DNA from 2 places in the Streptococcus sp. 1621 genome. Region 1 is predicted to be linked to the other one. Evidence: predicted binding sites of a transcription regulator. Region 1 holds the regulator's gene; the other holds the start of a gene.
What was found. Region 1 encodes NrdR, which represses ribonucleotide reductase genes. Its sites were predicted from a motif close to ACACNATATATNGTGT; they were not measured.

Region 2: the regulator NrdR is predicted to act here: its motif matches at 3,106-3,121, upstream of nrdD (anaerobic ribonucleoside-triphosphate reductase).

Annotation. Positions count from the first base shown of each region.
Region 1 is NZ_VMLJ01000011.1:7,317-11,550, reverse strand. Features, by position in the region: gene HT697_RS02240 (Rgg/GadR/MutR family transcriptional regulator) at 1-32, opposite strand, end outside; gene HT697_RS02235 (hypothetical protein) at 285-1,052, opposite strand; gene HT697_RS02230 (ABC transporter ATP-binding protein) at 1,068-1,763, opposite strand; gene HT697_RS02225 (GntR family transcriptional regulator) at 1,768-2,133, opposite strand; gene nrdR (transcriptional regulator NrdR) at 2,273-2,746, shown strand; gene HT697_RS02215 (replication initiation and membrane attachment family protein) at 2,747-3,916, shown strand; gene dnaI (primosomal protein DnaI) at 3,917-4,234, shown strand, end outside.
Region 2 is NZ_VMLJ01000034.1:1,146-5,379, forward strand. Features, by position in the region: gene nrdG (anaerobic ribonucleoside-triphosphate reductase activating protein) at 1-144, opposite strand, end outside; gene HT697_RS07555 (GNAT family N-acetyltransferase) at 137-643, opposite strand; gene HT697_RS07560 (hypothetical protein) at 687-827, opposite strand; gene nrdD (anaerobic ribonucleoside-triphosphate reductase) at 839-3,046, opposite strand; gene HT697_RS07570 (damage-inducible protein CinA) at 3,166-4,234, opposite strand, start outside.

The DNA of each region.
Region 1 (4,234 bases):
AATTGTTTAAAAATTTTTCCGTAATTTTTCATTTCTGTCACCTCAATTGCTTATATGGAAATTTTTTAGTATGTTTTCAAAATATTATATCATATATAAAAAAGAAAGTGAGGTTGTTTATATGAATAAAAAGATGATTATAACCATGATTCTATGTATTCTAGAGTCAATAATTGTTATTGGTGTTGGCTAAAACCAAAATTAGTTAGCAATAATCTAAAAAACACAGAAAATCAATTTTTTATTAATTTGACTTTCTGTGTTTTTCTTATTTGATTTTAAAATTATTGCAAATTAACCTTGTTTCTCAAAATATAGTAGGTTCCGAGGTAAAAGATAGCTATGAATATGAGTTCTTCAACAATGCCTACGCTTGCTCCCATATAGAAATTATCATTAAATCCTGCAAGTGAATTGACATAGAAGTTAGCACTGGTATTGAAAAAGACTTCTATAATTCCAATGACGATTCGGATACCAATGTAGGCTGCAACAGCGAGTGCTGTACGGTATTCGTTGAAAAGTTGTCCGATGGAAATGGCCAAGTAAATGCAGAGGATAAATGAAATTGTACTAAGCAGGAAGGATAAGACAGTAAGACCAAAGCCGGTAAAATGTTCTCCAACAAATGACAGAAGAGTAGAAAGTTGAACTTCATTAGAATTTGTTGACAATAAGATAATATAGATACATAGGAGTAAGACAGCAGTGCTAATCAACGACCAGATAAAAGCACCGATTAGTTTGGCTGTGATGATATGGTGTTCAGAAACTGGCAAGGTCAAAGTCAGATAGCCTTGGCGGTCATAGACACTACCTTTGAAGCGTTTGATAATCAAGAAAAGAGTTGAAATCCCCAGTGTAATTATCAAGCCACCAAAGACGAGAGCCAGAAAGATAAATAGGAAAGGTTGGCTATCTTTGAAAGATATATAATTATAGTAGTGGCCTTGCATTCCCAGGGGAACGGAAAGGACTAGAACAGCAGCGTAGAGGGCTAAATACCACTTGTTAACATTTTTAAATTCGTATCGAACTAAATTCCAAAACATAATAATCTCCTTTGCTTAGGCCTTAAATTCCTGACGGAAGAGTTGGTCAATGGATTCACCAGACTCATAGCGAATATCATCTACATTACCTTGACGGACGACTTTTCCGTCTTTTAGGAAGACAATTTCATCTAAGATTGGCTCGATATCCGAAATCAAGTGGGTAGAAATCAAAACGGTAGAAGTTGGGGAGTAGTTGTTGATAATAGTATTGAGGATATACTCACGGGCTGCTGGATCCACTCCACCAATGGGTTCGTCCAAAACGTAGAGACGAGCATCACGGCTCATAACCAAAATCAGTTGTACCTTTTCCTTGTTTCCTTTTGATAATTTCTTGAGACGACTGTTTTCATCAATACCGAGGTCTGCAAGTAGATGATGGGCGCGTTCAAGATTGAAATCTTTATAGAAGGTCTTGAAGTAGGTTAGGGCTTCTTTGACCTTCATTTGTTCATTGAGATAGGTCGTATCCGGCAAATAAGCTACGATAGCCTTGGTTGCTGGACTTGGGTCCATGTCGTTGATGAGGACGCGTCCTTGATCTGGTTGTAAGAGGCCATTGATTAGTTTAATCAGGGTTGTTTTCCCTGAGCCGTTTGGTCCAAGGAGACCAACAATTTTTCCAGCTGGAATGTCAAGGGAAACATTTTCAAGGGCTGGGGTTGCTCCATATGATTTGGATACATTTTCAAATGCTAGTAATGACATAGGCTTAAACTCCTTTAATATAATCGCCGACTACGCCTGGTAGTTCTTCTTTTTCATAGCCAAAATGGGTCATGGAGGAAACGAAGTGTTCCAATTCTTCTTCTGATAATTGTTTGCGCGATTGGGTGATTAGCTCCTTATCCTCAGTCACAAATCGTCCAGTTGTTCGCTTGCTGTAGACAAAGCCTTCTCGTTCAAGGTCTGACAAGGCTCTTTGGATGGTGTTTGGATTGACACCCGCCTCGCTAGCGAGCTCTCTCACGGTTGGAAGTTGTTGATTGGGTTCCAGTGTATGGGAAACAATCTGAAGCTTGATTTTCTCCATAATCTGTAAATAGATGGGTTTTTTGTTGTCAAATGTCCAGGACATCTTGGTCTCCTTTCTCCTATCCTTTTGTCTTAATTAAATAATACAATAAAACAAAAAACTTGTCAAGCAAAAAGAAGAATTGTTTTGGGAATCGCTTAAAAAATGGTATAATGAAAAGAAAACGATAAGGAGGGAAAGGATGCGTTGTCCAAAATGTGGGGCTACCAAGTCAAGTGTTATCGATAGTCGCCAAGCAGAAGAAGGGAACACCATTCGTAGAAGACGTGAGTGTGACGAATGCCAGCACCGTTTTACAACCTACGAACGGGTAGAAGAAAGAACCTTAGTGGTTGTTAAAAAAGATGGCACACGGGAACAATTCTCCAGAGATAAAATCTTTAATGGGATTATCCGCTCAGCCCAGAAACGTCCTGTGTCAAGTGATGAAATCAACATGGTAGTCAATCGTATCGAACAGAAACTCCGTGGTCGAAATGAAAATGAAATTCAAAGTGAGGACATTGGTTCACTCGTCATGGAGGAGTTGGCTGAGTTAGATGAGATTACCTATGTGCGTTTTGCCAGTGTCTATCGTAGTTTTAAGGATGTCAGTGAGCTAGAGAGTTTGCTCCAACAAATCACTCAGTCCTCTAAAAAGAAAAAGGAAAGATAAATGAAGCCAATTGACCGTTTTTCTTATCTAAAGAATAATCGGGTGTCGCAAGATATCTCATCTCTGGTACAGTGCTACCTCCCGATTATCGGTCAGGAGGCACTGAGCCTTTATCTTTATACGATTAGTTTTTGGGATAATGGCAGAAAGGAATACCTTTTTTCAAGCATTCTCAATCATCTCAATTTTGGGATGGACAGACTTTTAAAATCTTTGAAAATCCTATCTGCTTTTAATCTCTTGACCCTCTATCAAAAGGGTGATACCTATCAGATAGTTATCCATGCTCCTCTTTCAAGTCAAGATTTCTTGGAGCATCCTGTTTATCGTAGACTTTTAGAGAAAAAGATTGGCGACTCGGCTGTGGAGGATTTGAAAGTTGAGAGTGCTGAGGGAGAAGAAATACCTGTCTCACTCAATCAAGTCTTTCCAGACTTGGCAGAACAGGGAAGTCAAGAAGACCTTGGTCTCAAGAAGAAAGTGGCCAACGATTTTGACTTGGACCATTTTCGCCAGCTTATGGCTCGAGATGGGCTTCGTTTTGCAGATGAGCAGTCCGATGTCTTAAACCTCTTTGCCATTGCTGAGGAGAAAAAATGGACTTGGTTTGAAACCTATCAACTGGCTAAGTCAACAGCTGTTTCCCAGGTTATTTCAACCAAACGCATGCGTGAAAAAATTGCTCAAAAACCAATTTCCTCTGACTTTAGTCTTAAGGAAACAACCATTATCAAAGAAGCCAAAAGTAAAACTGCCCTGCAGTTCTTGGCAGAAATCAAGCAAACACGCAAGGGAACCATTACCCAAACAGAAAGAGAACTCTTGCAACAGATTGCTGGCTTGGGCTTGCTGGACGAAGTCATCAATATCATTCTTTTATTGACCTTTAATAAGGTGGATTCGGCAAATATCAATGAGAAATATGCCATGAAGGTAGCCAATGACTATGCCTATCAAAAGATCCATTCAGCAGAAGAGGCAGTCTTGCGCATCCGTGAACGTGGGCAGAAGAATCAGGCTCAAAAAGGCAGTAAACCGAGTCATACCAAGTCCAACGTACCCAAGTGGAGCAATCCAGATTATAAGAATGAAACCAGCGAGGAAACTCGTCTGGAACTAGAACGTAAGAAACAAGAACTATTAGCTCGATTAGAAAAAGGAGGAGATTAGATGGAAAGTGTCGGAGACGTACTCAAGCGTCAACCTAGCCGTTTTCATTATCAAGACTTGGTCCAGAAAATCATGAAGGATCCTGATGTTGCGGCTTTTATCCAGCAAGAATCCTTGACTCCAGAGGAATTGAATCGCAGTATCTCCAAGTTTAATCAGTACATCACCGAGCGTGACAAGTTTCTCCGTGGTGATACGGATTATATTGCCAAAGGCTACAAGCCGATTTTGATTATGAATCATGGCTATGCGGATGTTTCTTATGAAGAAACTCCTGAACTAATCGCGGCTGAAAAAGAAGCGGCTATTAAGAATCGT
Region 2 (4,234 bases), on a different contig from region 1:
CCCCTCGCAGTGAAACATGCAGCCTGATACATAGAGAGAGTTACGCACACCCTCTCCATCCACAAAGTTGAAGGCCTTGTAATCAATAATACGCCCTTGACTGAGTTCCTCACTTTTCCATTCTTGTGGTTTTGGATTATTCATTCGCTACCTCTATCCAATAACGCTCCACACCATTGCGAACATCCTCAATGAGACCTCCATTTGCTAGAATAACTACTCTGCTAGCAGGATTCTTCACGCTACAGGTCACTAGAGCTTTCTTGATGTTCTTTTCCTTAGCAACTTGCAAGCCCTGACGGAGAGTCTCTTTTGCATAACCCTTGCCTCTTTCAGATGGACGAATGGAGTAGCCAATGTGGCCAGCATAATTCAGTAAACCCTCATTCAGTCTCAATCGCAGATTCAAAAATCCTAGAGCATGACCTGCATCATCAAATGATACAAATTGAATAGAAGGAACACGATTTTCAGGCAAGTTTATTCCCATTTCTTTTTGCATATTTGTTTCCAACCACTCTTCATACACAAAGTTCTCTGTATCCCAAAATCCGCCATCATGGGCTGATTGGCTCTTTTCAAACTCTGCCATCATCTCTAAAACTGTTTCTTCATCTGCTAATCTTGGTCTGCGTAATTCCATCCTTACCTCCCACTATGAGAAAAGCGAGAGCTGACTCTCACTTTTATTTTTTCTTGTTCTTGTTTAAAAATTGTTCTCTGAGGCTGAGCAAGCGTTCTTTCTTATCAGCTCCACCTTTAGAGTGTTTCTCGTGATAACGAGTCACTTGTGCGCGACCCTTATCGTCTAATTGATATTTCCCCATTTTATTTCTTTCTAATTTGTTACTTGGTGGCCAGCTATTTTAATCGTTGAGCCATTCATATGTTTGACACGCGCAGCGATTTCCTTGTGACGGCCGTTGACCATAGGTCTTGCTTGAGGATTGCCTAAATAGCCACAAGTCCGTTTAACAACGTCTACTGTTTTAGGGTCGCTATTGCCACAGTTAGGACAAGCAAAGCCCCTCTCAGTTGGTTCAAAATCTCCTTCAAAATCACACTTATAGCAACGATCAATCGGAGTATTGGTTCCCAAATATCCCACACGATCATAAGCGTAATCCCAGACAGCTTCCAAGGCCTTTGGATTTTGCTGGAGGACTGGATACTCACAATAATGAATGAAACCACCTGACGCACCCGCTTCTGGATAGACTTTCTCAAAGTCTAATTTTTCAAACGGTGTTGGATTTTTACGAACATCGTAGTGGAAAGAGTTAGTGTAGTATTCCTTATCTGTAATATCAGGAATAGAACCAAACTTCTCTGTATCTAGTCGGCAGAAACGGTCTGTCAAACTTTCAGACGGTGTTGAGTAGATAGAAAAATGATATCCATATTGGTCAGACCACTCTTCTACACGGCGTTTCATATCTCGAATAATGTCTAGCGTGAATTCCTTAGCATCTGGATTGCTTTCCCAGCTGTTACCAAAGAAAACTGTCGCTACTTCATACAAGCCGATATAGCCCAGTGAAACTGTCGCACGACGATTCTTAAAGAGCTGGTCAACGCTTTCTTCTTTACCTAGACGATGACCAAAAGCACCGTATTGATACAGGATAGGAGCATTTGCTGGTGTTGCTTCCTTAGTTCGTTCGACACGGTAAACCAGAGCATCTTCAGCGATATTCATACGCTCGTTAAAGATTTCCCAGAACTTATTCATGTCACCCTCAGACTCGAGGGCAATACGAGGAAGGTTGACCGTCACAACACCTAAATTCATCCGACCTGAATTGACTTCTACGCCATTCTCGTCTTTCCATCCTTGAAGGAAAGAACGGCAACCCATAGGTACCTTAAAAGAACCTGTCAAGTCAACAATCTTATCATAGGACAAAACATCTGGGTACATCCGTTTGGTTGCGCACTCTAGAGCCAACTGCTTGATGTCGTAGTTGGGTGTCCCTTCCTCCAAGTTGAGTCCTCTTTTAAGCGTGAAGATAAGTTTAGGGAAGATAGCTGTGCGGTGTTCTGAACCGAGCCCCTTGATCCGAATGGTCAAGATAGCTTTTTGAATTTCCCTCTCAAAGCGACTAGTTCCTAGACCAAAGCCTAGAGAAGTAAAAGGCGTTTGTCCGTTTGAAGTGAAGAGAGTATTGATTTCATACTCGAGAGATTGCATAGCATCATAGATGTCTTTTTGAGTTTTCTCCCAAGCATAATCTTCCCGTTTTTCAGGCAAGACCCATTCTTCTGCATCTTTGAGATGTTTTTGATAATTCTTCTCTGCATAAGGCGCCAAAACTTCATCGATACGGTCAGCTGAACAGCCGCCATACTGGCTAGAAGCAACGTTTGCGATGATTTGCGAAATCTGAGCTGTCGCAGTCTGGATAGACTTGGGACTTTCTACCTCTGCATTTCCAATCTTAAAACCATTTTCCAACATCCCCTTGAAATCAATCAAACAGCAGTTGGTCATAGGTGTATAGGGGCTGTAGTCCAGATCGTGATAATGGATATCCCCTTTTTGGTGGGCATTGGCTACATGCTTAGGAAGCATTTGCAGTCCGATTGATTTCCCAACAATACCCGCTGTCAAATCACGCTGGGTATTAAAGACATCGCTGTCTTTATTGGCATTTTCATTGACAACTGCCTGGTCTTTGTTGAGTAGTTTATGGATACTAAAGTTGATATCCGTCGCTTTTGAACGCTCAAAATCCCTCTGTGTCCGATAAGTAATATACTCCTCAGCCAGCGCATATTCTTTGGCTTCAAGCAGTTCATGTTCTACGATATTTTGAATTTCGTAAATCTTAACTCCCTGTGGAAAGCGACTATGAATTTCTGTGACAATACGCTCGGTCAGAGCATTTAGGCGCTTTTCGACTAAGGGTGTCACATCCATAACCTTGTCTGCCGCCTTGTGGAGAGCCTTGTCAATCTTATCCACATCAAATACAACACGTCTCCCATCTCGTTTCTCGACGAAGAGAGTTGGCAAAATTGTAATTTTTTCTTCTAGTGCAATCATATGCATGCTCTTTTCTAAAATGTTCTTTCTAAAAAGTATTATACCACTCTAAAAAGAAAAATCAATATCTTGTGTTAAAAATCCTAAAATTTTTAAAAATACACAAGATATTGATTTGGTTATTTGATTTTATAGACTTTAAACTCTGAGTAATCAGTCTTTACTTGTTGGTAATTTTCTTTCAAGATTGTTTCTACTTCAGACCAGACTGGCACCTTGTCATTTACCACAATCACCTTAGGTTGTTTTTCTTTCAAGTCATTGAGTAACTTATTCCGATTTTCCTCAGTTGCTGTATAGTGCACGGGAGACAAAATCGCCGATGGCGACAAGCGCTCACTCTTACGATAAAGAGTCGCAGTATCATCCCATGCATAGATAGCATCTTCCGTATTTGTCTCCTCTTTTACCAAATCAGCAAGACGATCACGTTCTTGATAAGGTACCGGATAAAGAACAAACTTCATCAAAAAAGGAACAGACAAAAGATAGACAAGCCCTAAAACTGGCAGATATAGATTTCCTTTGAAGAAACGACTCCATAGGCTAACTGGCGTTTCTCTTCGTCTTCTTCTAACACTACGCCCCCTCTGTTGACTCTTAATATTGGTTACCAATAAAAGTAGGAAAACAGGGAAGACGACCATCAAATAAGAAGCGTGCAGAGGCTCTTGTGAAAAGAAAAGCAAAATCAAACCTAAAATTGTCACAAGACTTGCAGGAACCGAAATGACGTATAGTTTAGAGGGCTTGGATTGAAAGAGACCTAAAAAGATACAAACCACAAATCCCAAACCAAGGGACAACAAGCCATAAAAAGCCATATTCTCTAAAATTTTAGAAGTGAAATCAAAGCTAATACTGTCAATAGGATAACGAATACCACTAATGGCATCCCCAAAACTTCCTGTTGCAACACTATAGTAGGCAGTTGGATAAAAGATAAGTGAAAAACCTAAAGCCACTGCAAGAAACTGATAAAACCCATGCGCAAAGCGTCTATGCCCAAGGTTAAAGACCAACAAGCCTAAACTCACTACAGCAATAAACAGGAGCGATGATAAGGGAGCAAAGAAAAATCCTCCTGCCAAAGCCAGCCCAATCCGTACAAATCCCTTATCATGGCTTGGATTGCTTAGATAAGTCGCAACTAAACTAAAGGCTGCTAATAAGAAAGGAAGCGCTAAA